3 regions of the Bacillus sp. AFS053548 genome follow, and region 1 is predicted to be linked to each of the others. Evidence: riboswitches for the same ligand, from Rfam matches in the RefSeq annotation. Region 1 holds a riboswitch; each other region holds the start of a gene.

Evidence for each region. Region 1 has a riboswitch for lysine ahead of lysA (diaminopimelate decarboxylase). Riboswitches for the same ligand answer to the same signal wherever they lie in the genome.
Region 2: linked by a shared signal. The riboswitch ahead of CN946_RS05085 (aspartate kinase) and the one ahead of lysA (diaminopimelate decarboxylase) in region 1 are both predicted to bind lysine.
Region 3: linked by a shared signal. The riboswitch ahead of CN946_RS03975 (amino acid permease) and the one ahead of lysA (diaminopimelate decarboxylase) in region 1 are both predicted to bind lysine.

What each region holds. Positions count from the first base shown of each region.
Region 1 is NZ_NUHI01000084.1:27,187-31,411, forward strand. It holds gene CN946_RS21560 (C40 family peptidase) at 1-353, opposite strand, end outside; gene lysA (diaminopimelate decarboxylase) at 563-1,882, opposite strand; lysine riboswitch at 2,017-2,190, opposite strand; gene CN946_RS21570 (cation diffusion facilitator family transporter) at 2,497-3,435, shown strand; gene CN946_RS21575 (VC0807 family protein) at 3,507-4,163, opposite strand.
Region 2 is NZ_NUHI01000008.1:29,879-34,103, reverse strand. It holds gene CN946_RS05095 (YslB family protein) at 1-100, shown strand, start outside; gene CN946_RS05085 (aspartate kinase) at 693-1,934, opposite strand; lysine riboswitch at 2,039-2,220, opposite strand; gene uvrC (excinuclease ABC subunit UvrC) at 2,295-4,070, opposite strand; gene CN946_RS05075 (PepSY domain-containing protein) at 4,218-4,225, shown strand, end outside.
Region 3 is NZ_NUHI01000006.1:45,928-50,152, forward strand. It holds gene CN946_RS03965 (hypothetical protein) at 166-375, shown strand; gene pdxK (pyridoxine/pyridoxal/pyridoxamine kinase) at 809-1,624, opposite strand; lysine riboswitch at 1,826-2,005, shown strand; gene CN946_RS03975 (amino acid permease) at 2,205-3,674, shown strand; gene CN946_RS03980 (MBL fold metallo-hydrolase) at 3,826-4,225, shown strand, end outside.

The DNA.
Region 1 (4,225 bases):
GTTACTAGATTAACTTTTGGTTGCTTTTGCATTGCAACTAAACGATCCTCTAATAAATCGTTACGTTTTTGAATTCTGTCTTGTAAATATGTAATTCTCGCTTTTTTATCTTTAATAATTTCTTCTGTTTCAGAAATTTCTGCTTTTTTTGCTTCTATGTTTTGCTTAGTTGTTTTAATTTGTTGATCTATTTTCTCTATCTCGTTGCTTAATTCTTTAAATTGTGATTGGAACTTATCTACTTCAGCTTGCTTTTTCTCAACTTTGCTATCAGCTAATACTGAAGCATTTGGCGCTAATGATAATACTATTGTACTTGCCATCGCCAGCACTGCTAGTTTTTTTCTTAACATTTCAGCGTTTCTCCTCTCGCTAATCTACGTAAATATTTATACCATAGATTCCCGAAGAGAGTCGCAATTGTTACAATATTGTAATATAAATGATAAATATGTCTTTATATGTCGATAAATTATCATCTTTTATTAAAGAAAACGAAATAAAACACTTCTATATTAGATAGAAGTGTCAGTAACTGAGACAAATAACACAAAAACGTTATCTATCTACTAGAGTTTTCGATGTAAATTCTGTCATTTCGAACTAAGTCTTCATATGTTTCTCGACGAACTACTTCTCTTGAAACACCATCTTTAACAAATACTACTGCTGGACGACGGATACGGTTATAATTATTAGCCATTGAATAGCCATATGCACCAGTGCAAGATACAGCTAATACATCATTGTTTTGTACAACAGGTAAGTTACAATCCCAAATTAGCATATCGCCACTTTCACAGCATTTACCAGCAATCGATACAACTTCTTTATTCTCATCATTTGCTCGATTTGCAAGCATCGCTTCATATTTTGATCCGTATAGTGCAGGACGAATATTATCAGTCATTCCCCCGTCAACAGATACATATTTACGAATTGAAGGAAGAGTTTTTGTTGAACCAATCGTATAAAGTGTTGTTCCAGCTTCACCAACAATACTGCGTCCAGGCTCTAACCATAATTCTGGTAGTTTGTAGTCTAGCTCTTCACATTGTTGTTTAATAATAGTAGTAATTTTTTCTATATGTTTAGCAACAGCTAAAGGCTCATCTTCTGAAGTATAGCGAATACCAAAGCCTCCACCTACATTTAATATTTCAGCTGTAAAACCTAAATCGTTTTTAAGTCCATTTAAAAAGCTCATTAATACATTGATTGCATGAACAAATCCATCTGGTTCGAAAATTTGAGATCCTATATGCGAATGTACTCCTAATAACTTTAGGTTAGTTGAATTTAAAGAAACTTCCACTGCTTCATTAGCCTGACCAGACATAATATCGAATCCGAATTTAGAGTCTTCTTGGCCCGTCATTACATATTCATGTGTATGTGCTTCAACACCTGGCGTAACACGTAATAAGATTAATACTTCTTCATTACGTTGCTCAGCTAAGGCCTGTAATACTTCTAGCTCAAAGAAATTATCGACTACAAAACAACCGATTTTTGCATTTAAAGCTTCTTCAATTTCTTCAATTGTTTTGTTGTTTCCGTGAAAGTGAATTTTCTCAGCTGGATAACCTGCTTGCAAAGCTGTATATAACTCTCCACCAGAAACAACATCTAGACATAGACCTTCTCTTTCTATTAAGCGGGCTTGTTCAACACATAGAAACGCTTTACTCGCGTAAGCAACCTGATATTTCATTCCGGTTTCTCTTAAAGCTTCATGGAATTCCCTACATTTTGATTCAATTAATGCTTCGTCATAAATGTATAGAGGGGTACCGTATTTTTTTACTAAATCTACAGTATCACAACCTCCGATTTCTAAATGTCCATCATTATTAATTCGACTATTACCATGTAAATACATTCGTATTCTCCCTTCAAATCAAATGTAAGATCATTCTAAGAAGCTTCCTTCAATGTATTAGTGTATTAAAAAAGACACATGAAGGATATGTTCATGTGCCTATCGCTTTTTAAAAAGGACTTAGCCAATCACATCTCTTCAATAGCTCTTCACAAACACATGTGACAGTACTACATTTATTAAATGTAGTCCCAGAAATAAAATGTGTGGCAATTTATTTCTTCGGCATAGGATCCTTTCTCATTTTGTCATAAAACCCACAGTTCTCTAAAATGATACTCATATACAATGCAACCTCTACGAATAGACTGTTATTTTTTATATTAGTCTATGTATAACACAGTCTAAAAATAGATGTCAAACCATTTTTAAATTATTTGTCGATTTATATTCACTGGCACACACAGCTTTTGCTTCCCAAAAATAGTATTTATAATATAGAATATGTTTTATGCGAGAGAAAAGGTGATTCAAAAATGAAAAAACATTTCAATAAATATAAATTAAATCTAAAAAAAACAAACCACTAACAAATTGTTAGTGGTTTTTCTTTTTTGTTGCCTTATTACAAAACTCTTAACTTAAGTAGAAAAAATTGGACAGGGGTGAATAGATTGCATTCAAGCAAAATAGCAGTACTTTCAATATGTAGTAACACATTCATCGTTTTATTAAAATTAATTGTCGGGATATTTACTGGTTCCGTAGCAATTATCTCTGAAGCAATTCATTCTTTATTGGATTTAGTTGCTTCGGTCATTGCATTTTTCTCTGTAAGGATTTCAAACAGACCGCCCGATAAGGAACATCCTTATGGTCATGGTAAGTTTGAAAATATTTCAGGTACGGTCGAAACAATCTTAATATTTGTAGCTGGTATCTGGATCATTATTGAATCTGTTGAAAAGCTACTTCATCCTACCCCAATTAAAATGCCAATTATCGGTGTAGTCGTCATGTTAATTGGAGCTTTAATCAATTGGAGAGTAGGAAAAATCGTTCAAAAAGTAGGAAATGATACTCATTCTGTTGCAATGCAATCAAATGCTTTGCACTTATTAACAGACGTTTATTCATCACTCGGAGTTGCAGTAAGTTTAATTTTAGTAAGCCTCACTGGTTGGGGATTTCTCGATGCATTGATCGGAATTGGAATCGCAATTTATATCATGAAAGAATCAATCGAACTCGGGTATAAGTCGTTTACCCCCCTACTTGATACTGGGCTTTCTACAGATGAATTAAAACAAATCGAAAATGTATTATATTCTTTTAAATCCCAATTTATCGAATACCATGACTTACGCACGAGACGTTCGGGTGCTGAGGAGCATATAGATTTCCATTTAGTATTACCATCTCACATGAGCATTGAAGAAGCCCATTTACTATGTGATAAAATAGAAAACGAAATAAAAAAGGTTTTAGTAGATCCTAAAATATTAATTCATGTCGAACCAGAAAATGAAAGAATACAAAAACTTAATATTTTAAATGCAAGACCAAGAGAAGATCAGGAATTGCAAGGAGTCGGAAATTCATTTAAGGGATAAATGGAAATCAGTAAAAAAACCCCACAAGAATTTTATAACTTGTGGGGTTCATTCTATTTAAAGGACTTTTACTAAATAATGATTTCATCGGAAGGTTGCTCTGGGTCGTCCCCTTTTAATTTTTGAGCTCTCATCGTAACCATTGCATAGCCGATCGCCATAATTATGCCAAAAACATACCCACCAACTGTAAAGATAATTGTACGTGAGTAATATGCTTTTAATCCATAAGTATCAACCATCCACCATTGTGCAACAGCAAATACGATATCTTTAATAATCCATGCGACAAACAAGTACTGAAACACTTTAAATAGTGATGGATGTTTATATAATTTTTTACTTTCTTCACGATCTTGCCCCTGTATTGCAGCAATATCAATCATAAAATAATATGGTAATGGCTTTTTCAAAGCCATTAAAATTAAAAATACTACTACAACCCCAAAATGATAATACACATTGTACAAAATTAAGTTTTTCGCAGAACCTAATGCCATTAAATCAACGGCAGTACTAACAGTTAATGTTGAGATAATAAAAATACCAGTAACATTAAACTGTTTCGTATACCAAAAACGAAATAAGGTATATAAGATCCCTGGAACCGTCGGTAAGAGCATCGCCCAATAGTCACTAAAATAGTGTTGTAAAACTTTATATAAAACAAGCGGAAATACTAAATACAAAATTAGATCGTAAATAATTAAATTACTTTCTTTCTTCATTTATATAACCTCGTTTTTTTAGGCCATTTTCTTCATAATCTTTGCTATTTAATATTATTATT
Region 2 (4,225 bases), on a different contig from region 1:
CGATGTTATAGCTGAAACGTATGAAGAGCAAAGCAAAAGAGCCGACAAAGTAAAGTTCCAAGTAAAATGGGATTTAAAGGATCCAATTACAAGAAGATAAAACGTAAAACACCACCAGGAATTTAGGTCCTTGTGGTGTTTTTTTCTTGAAATATTGATATATAAATTCAAATACAGGTACAACAATGAGTATTAACAAATAAATCATTAAGTCAAAATTTTTACTTTAATTTAAGAAAAAGATCAGTTAGAGACTTATTATTCAACTTCCCTACCCCTTCTCTTCCCTATCCTTACTTTGATCCTGCCTTCTAATTACCTCAAAATTTTTGTTTCTTTTAACTCCTTTAATAATTGAATTTAACAAGAATAAACAAATACAAACAAAAAACAAAATGGCGAGTATTAATAGAACGAACTGTAGCACTATTTCTCCATATCCGTAGGCAAGTATACTATGCCTCATTATTAATACCTCCTTCTTTTATTTACCATTTAGCCGTTCGCCTTACTCATTTTAAATTTACAGAATCTTTATATAATTTATTCGCCTAACGAATAAAAAACCCTTTTAAGCGCTATCTCTATACTATACGGCTCGGGATATCTGAACGTGATGAATATTGATAAAATCAATATTTCAAAGCCTATATATATAAGAATTGGTACGCCTAAAAGGGTTTATTTTAAATTTAGTTTTCTACTACTACTTCTTCATTAATACGATCTAATTCATATCCTTTATGAAGAGCATGAACTGCTTCTTGTAATTTTGCTTTCGGTACAACTGTTGATACTTTAATTTCAGAAGTGCTTACCATTTTTACAGGGATTTCACTTTCAGCTAAAAATTTAAACATTTTTGCAGCAACACCTGGATTAGAAACCATTCCACTACCTACAATTGAAACTTTAGCAAGTTCACTTTCAAAATCAAATGAGCGGTAACCTAAAAATTCTTTCTTTGATTCTAGAACCGTTATTGCTTCCAACATATTTTCAGATTTGATCGAGAATGAAAGATTTACTAAGTTATCTGATGTTACGCTTTGGATAATTATATCAACATCAATACCTTCACTTGCTAATAAAGTAAAGATTTTAGGTAATAAATCTACATGATTATTTAAACCATTTAAAGTCATCCTTGTTACATTTGATTCGAATGCGATTCCTCTTACGACTGATTGTTGTTCCATTTGTGTTTCCTCCCCAATAAATGTACCGATTTCATCATGTTGACTTGAACGAACTTGAATAATTAAATTATAATTTTTTGCAAATTCTACTGCTCTTGGATGTAAAACCGCTGCTCCTAAAGCTGCAAGCTCTAGCATTTCATCATAAGAGACATGGCTTAGTTTAGATGCATTTGGTTCAACTCTTGGATCCGTAGTATAAACACCTAATACGTCAGTATAAATATCACAACGTTCTGCATTTAAAGCTGCTGCCAATGCAACAGCTGTTGTATCTGAACCACCACGACCTAATGTCGTAATTTCATTGTTGTCACTTAAACCTTGGAAACCAGCAACAATTACGATATACCCTTCATCAAGTAATTGTTGAATTCGATCAGTATGAATTATTTCTATACGCGCATTACCATGGACAGATTCAGTTTGAATTCCAGCTTGCCAACCAGTTAGTGAAATAGCTTTAAAACCTTTTGCTTGGATTGCCATTGCAAGTAATGAAATCGAAACTTGTTCCCCTGTAGTAAGTAACATATCTAATTCACGTTTACTGTTTTGTGGACTAATTTGAGCTGCTAAACTAACTAGTTCGTCTGTATGATGCCCCATCGCAGATACAACTGTAACTACTTGGTTTCCTTCTTTATATGATTTGGTTACTGTTTCAGCAACATGCTGAATTCGTTCAATTGAGCCTACTGAAGTACCACCGAATTTCTGAACAATAATTCCCATTTTTCTCATCCTCACTTTTTACTTAAAAAAGAATACAAAAAAGCGCGTGAAGCAATGTTCACGCGCCTAATTTACAAATAATAAAATAGACAAATCATCAACATCTCTTCAATAGCTCCCCGCATAATCATTATTATTATGCGACAGTACTACATTTCTTAAATGCAGTCCCAACAAAATGAATTGTGGATTCATTTTATTTCGGCAAAACTTCCTTTCAACTGTCCATTACAACGCCACACGTCTATGACAGAATACTTTTAAGTTTTGCACCTCTATTACGAGAGAAAATCATTTAATTTTAACTAAAATATAAATTATTTTGAAAATAGTGTCAAGATAAAAATTTTGGTAACGATATCACTCTTTATGGAAATGTTGAAAAATTTCCTCTGCAACATTTTTTGGCATTTTAGCTTCTATTAACTCTTCAATTGATGCCTCTTTTATTTTTTTGACTGATCCAAAATGTTTAAGAAGGGCTTTCTTTCTTGTTCCCCCAACACCTGCTATGCCATCTAAAGCAGATTGAACCATTGATTTACTATGAAGCTGACGATAGAATTCAATTGCAAATCTGTGTACCTCGTCTTGAATTCTTTGTAATAAAAAGAATTCTTGGCTTTGTCTACCAAGTTGGACAATTTGAGGTGGTTGTCCTATTAATAACTCTGAAGTACGGTGCTTTTCGTCTTTAACAAGTCCAGCTGTTGGAATGAATAGACCTAACTCATTTTGGAGTACATCTTCAACTGCAGCTAGATGTCCTTTCCCACCATCAACAATTATTAAGTTTGGTAATGGTAAATTATCTTTTAATGCTCTAGAATATCTTCTACGTACTACCTCACGCATTGAATCATAATCATCAGGTCCTACGACAGTTTTGATTTTATATTTGCGGTAATCTTTTTTTGAAGGTTTTCCGTCTATAAACACAACCATAGCTGAAACAGGATTTGTTCCTTGAATATTTGAATTATCAAATGCTTCGATTCGATACGGAGTTTCAATATTTAAAATATCTCCTAGTTTTTCTATTGCTTTAACCGTTCTTTCTTCATCTCGCTCAATTAATTTAAATTTCTCACCGAGTCCAATTTTGGCATTTTTGTTTGCTAATACAACAAGTTCCTTTTTTTGGCCTCTTTTTGGTTGGAATACAGGAATTTTTAATAAATCTTTTAAAATTTCAGTATCAACTTTATCTGGTACAAAGATTTCTTTTGGTTTTATATTGTGTGGTTTTTCATAAAATTGCCCAATAAATGATAGGAACTCTTCTTCTGGCTCATCGTAAATTGGAAAATAGGATACATCTCTTTCAATTAATTTTCCTCTTCGAACAAAGAATACTTGAACACACATCCATCCCTTATCAACCGCATATCCAAATACATCTCGATCAACTAAATCACTACTCATCATTTTCTGCTTTTCCATGGTCGCTTCAATTGATACAATTTGGTCTCGATACTCTTTCGCGCGCTCGAAATCTAATTGTTCAGATGCAGCAAGCATTTTTGCCTCTAACTCTTTTCGTATTTGGTCTTCCCCACCGTTTAGAAAACGGGCAATTTCATTAACTATTTCCTGATTTTGTTGATCAGTTACTTCTTTTACACAAGGCGCAAGACACTGACCAATATGATAATATAAACAAACTTTGTCTGGTAATGAAGAACATTTTCGTAATGGATATAGACGATCTAATAATTTTTTTGTTTCATTAGCGGCTGTAGCATTAGGGAATGGTCCAAAATATTTTCCTTTATCTTTTTTTACATTTCGCGTAATCAATAAGCGAGGATGTTTTTCAGCAGTTATTTTAATAAAAGGGTATGATTTATCATCCTTCAGCATGATGTTATATTTCGGGTCATATTTCTTAATTAAATTCATCTCAAGAATTAAAGCTTCCATATTTGAAGAAGTAACAATATATTCAAAATCAGTTATCTCTTGAACTAATCGATATGTCTTACCATCATGGGATCCCGTGAAATAAGATCTAACCCTATTTTTTAAAACTTTAGCTTTTCCTACGTAAATGATCGTCCCTTGAATATCTTTCATCAAATAGCAACCAGGCTGATCAGGTAGAAGCGCTAATTTTTCTTTTAAGTGATTGTCCATTTCCTCTCACCTCTTTCGTGCAATTGTACACTTAATATTATAATCTCCACATTAAAAAACTGAAAATACTTTAATGATATTAAGTAAAAATTAAGTTTTCTATTGTAACTTTAATTTCATCAAGAAAAGAAAAGGAGAAATATTAAGATGAAAAA
Region 3 (4,225 bases), on a different contig from region 1:
ACATGCAATACATAAAAAAAATGTTAAATCGTGGTAATTTGACTTGGTACTCAAATTTATTGAAGTGTAAATGTATATAGGAAATAGAGTAGAAATTAATAGTTTATGCTTCAAGCTATTTATAAATTATTTAAGATGGTAATAACTAAAGGAGGAGGTAATCATATGGGACTGAACAAACATGCAATTCATCTTCATAACCGTTTAAACACCTTGCATACAAAACATAATGAAAGAGTTGCTGAGTTTCATAAACAGCACGCGCTTCAGATTGAAAATGGTGAAAATGGAAATGGTTTAATAGCTAAATGGGAAAGATACATTTATTTAAAAGGAAGAAATGTATTTAAGGCAATTAAGAGTATTGTCAAATGAATAGTAGGAAAATGGGGGATAGGGAAACCTTTGCCCTTTTTTTATTCTTTAAAATAAAAAATGTACTTGGACTGCAAATAAAATCTTAAAATTGGCAAAGCTGCAATTAAAATTAGAGAATCGCAAATAAAATTAGTAAAACTGCAATTAAATTCCAGGAAATCGCAAATAAAATTAAAAATTACCCATACCAGTTACGGTATTGTGACCTCTAAATTAGATAATAGTTGATACTTTCAAATCAAAACTAGCAAATCTGTTCAAATCGAATAAAAACTTAGTAAAAATCTGCTAATTATCTGTAAAAAAGATCAATCATATCAGCTTTAAGCTAAAGCATTGTTGAGATCTCCTACCACCATTTTTTACAATTAAAAAAAGGCGCCTCATACGTCAGTTAATCTGACTTATGAGACAGCCCCATTATTTGTTATTAGCCTTCACCATGTAATCGATAAGCCATGTGGTTTGTTGGACCAACATATTGATTAAGTGGGAATGAGTGACGAATTGCTTCAGTAATGAATTTCTTTGCAGTGTAGATTGCTTCTCTTGGTTCTGCTCCTTTAGCAAGCTCTGCACAAATCGCTGCAGAGTAAGTACATCCTGCACCGTGTGTATATGTAGTTTCAATTCTGTCAGATTCTAAGTGTTCTATTTTTTCACCGTCGAATAATACATCTATTGCATTTTCATGCTGAATTTTGCTACCGCCTTTAACTAAAACATATTTAGCCCCTAATTCATGGATTTTGCGTGCTGCTTCTTCCATTTGTTCAACAGTGCAGATTGGAGGCATTTTAGCTAATTGAGCTGCCTCAAATAAATTTGGTGTTACAACAGTTGAAAGTGGTACTAAAATTTCTCTTAATGCATCATTTGTTTCTGGGTGAAGAGCCTCGTCATTTCCTTTACAAATCATAACTGGATCTACAACAACTCGATCAATATTATGTTTTTTTATTGTTTTTGCAGCTAACTCAATTATTTCAGTTGAACCAAGCATACCTGTTTTCATTGCTTGAATTCCAACGCCAACAACGATTGTTTCTAATTGTGCTGCAATTGTATCTATATCAATTGGAAATACTTGATGATGCCAATGATTATGCGGATCCATCGCTACTAAAGTTGTAATTGCACTCATGCCATAAACATTACGTTCCTGAAATGTTTTAATATCAGCTTGTAATCCAGCTCCACCACTACTATCAGATCCCGCAAGTGTCAATGCTTTATAAATTGTCATGTGAAAAATTCCTCCTTTGAAGTACATAGAATTATTATACAAAAACATAAGTGCTAGGTACAAGATATGAGCATCATGAAGCGAAAACCAAGTAATTCATTTATTAGGTTGAGTCTGTTTTTGTCGAAAAATTTATTGACAAACTAGATTAATAGATTGTATATTGAGTTTATAAAAATTAATTTAATATAATCTTTATCTCGTATGGATAGAGGCGCAGTTTTGATTAGTCGTTACTTTGAGGTTTATGGTACCTGTGAAAAGTAATAAAAGGTGAAACTGCCGAAGTAATAAATTTACCATTTAAATTTATTACTGGGCCTATTGCTGAATAAGCATAGGACTGTCACAAGATTTTTTTTGTGGAGGGCTATTGAAGAGATGTTGATGCTGTTTGACACATAAATTTGAGTCTTGAACACGTGAACATTGCTTCACGTGTTTTTTGTTTTTACCAGATTTTCCAATCTTTACATATTGTCGAAAATACTGAGTAAAATACACATCATACAACACTTTTATACCGTCCCATATTCTCGCGAAAAGATAAGATTGCAAGAATGAAGAGGAGGCAACAAAGATGGGACTAACGAATCCTAAAAATGATCGAGTAGAATCGAATACTCACGATGGTTCTTTAAAAAGGGGCCTTAAAGCAAGACATTTAACGATGATTTCAATTGGTGGTTCAATTGGGACAGGTTTGTTTTTAGCTAGTGGAACTTCAATTAGTCAAGCTGGTCCTGGTGGAGCTGTTTTAGCTTACGGACTAATTGGTATTATGGTTTATTTCTTAATGACTAGTTTAGGTGAAATGGCGACGTATTTGCCAGTTTCTGGTTCATTTAGTACTTATGGATCTCGCTACGTTGATCCAGCATTTGGTTTTGCTATGGGTTGGAATTATTGGTATAACTGGGCAATCACTTTAGCTTTTGAATTATTAGCTTCGGCAATGCTGATGAAATATTGGTTCCCTCATTCTCCAGCAGTATTATGGAGCGGAATCTTTTTAGTGATTATATTAGGTTTAAATTTACTTTCAGTTAAAGGCTATGGTGAATCAGAGTTTTGGTTTTCATTAATTAAAGTTGTAACTGTAGTTGTCTTTTTAGTTGTTGGTATTGCAATGATTTTTGGCATTATCAGTGGACATCATGCAGGTTTCAAAAACTTTACTGTTGGAGATGCTCCGTTTCATAATGGATTTTTAGGTGTTTTATCAATCTTTATTGTTGCAGGTTTCTCATTCCAAGGTACAGAGCTAATCGGTGTTGCAGCAGGGGAGACAGAACATCCAGAAAAAAATGTTCCAAAAGCTATCCGTCAAATTTTCTGGCGTATCCTTTTATTTTATGTTTTAGCTATAATCGTAATTGGTTTATTAATTCCTTATACAGACCCTGGTCTAATTAAAAACGACGTGGCTGTTAGTCCATTTACTTTAGTATTTGAAAAATTAGGTGTTGCATTTGCGGCTTCTGTAATGAATGCAGTTATTTTAACATCAGTTTTATCTGCAGGTAATAGTGGAACTTACGCATCAACTCGTATGTTATATACTTTAGCAATTGAAGGAAAAGCTCCTAAATTCTTAACAAAAGTAAATAAAAATGGTGTTCCTACAAATGCTTTATATGTAACACTTGCAGTTGGTTCACTTGCTTGTTTATCTTCATTTTTCGGTGAAGGTCAAGTGTATACTTGGTTATTAAATTTATCAGGATTATCAGGTTTCCTTGCTTGGTTAGGTATTGCGATTTCACATTACCGTTTCCGTAAGGCTTATGTTGCTCAAGGAAAGGATTTAAAAGATTTACCTTATCGCGCAAAATGGTTCCCACTAGGTCCAATCTTAGCATTCTTAGCTTGTTTATTTATTGTACTAGCTCAAAACTGGCAAGCTTTCACAGGTAATGCAATTGATTGGCAAGGTGTACTTATTTCATACATTGGAATTCCTGTGTTCTTAATTGTTTGGTTAGGTTATAAAGTCAAACATAAAACAAAGGTTGTTTCTTATAAAGAGATGGACTTATCTAGAAAATAATTATGAAGTATAGCCCTTTCATCTTGGATGGAAGGGTTTTTTAGTTATTTTAATTATTTTTTTGTAAATTCGGAATTTTTGTTCACAAAAACTAATACCTTTAGTATTATAAAACTAAAGGTATTAGTTTTTATTATTAGGAGGTTATGAAATGAAGATTACGAAAAATAATTATCTTTATGAGTTAAGCTTTTTACCAAATTTCTTTCCTGTAAATTGTTTTTTAGTTGAAGAAGAAAACGAGCTTACATTGATTGATACAGCGCTATCTTTTAGTGCGACTAAAATTATTGAAGCAGCTAATCAAATAGGCAAAAAAATTACGAATATCGTTTTAACTCATGCTCACGGCGACCATGTTGGAGCGCTTGATCAATTAAAATCATTACTTCCAGATGCAGTCGTCTCCATTTCAAAACGAGATGCAAAATTATTAAAAGGAGACACTAGTTTAGAAGCTAGTGAGCCAGATACTCCTATAAAAGGTGCCGTTCCAAAAAATATACAAACTATTCCGGATCGTTTACTACAGGAAGGAGACACTATAGGGT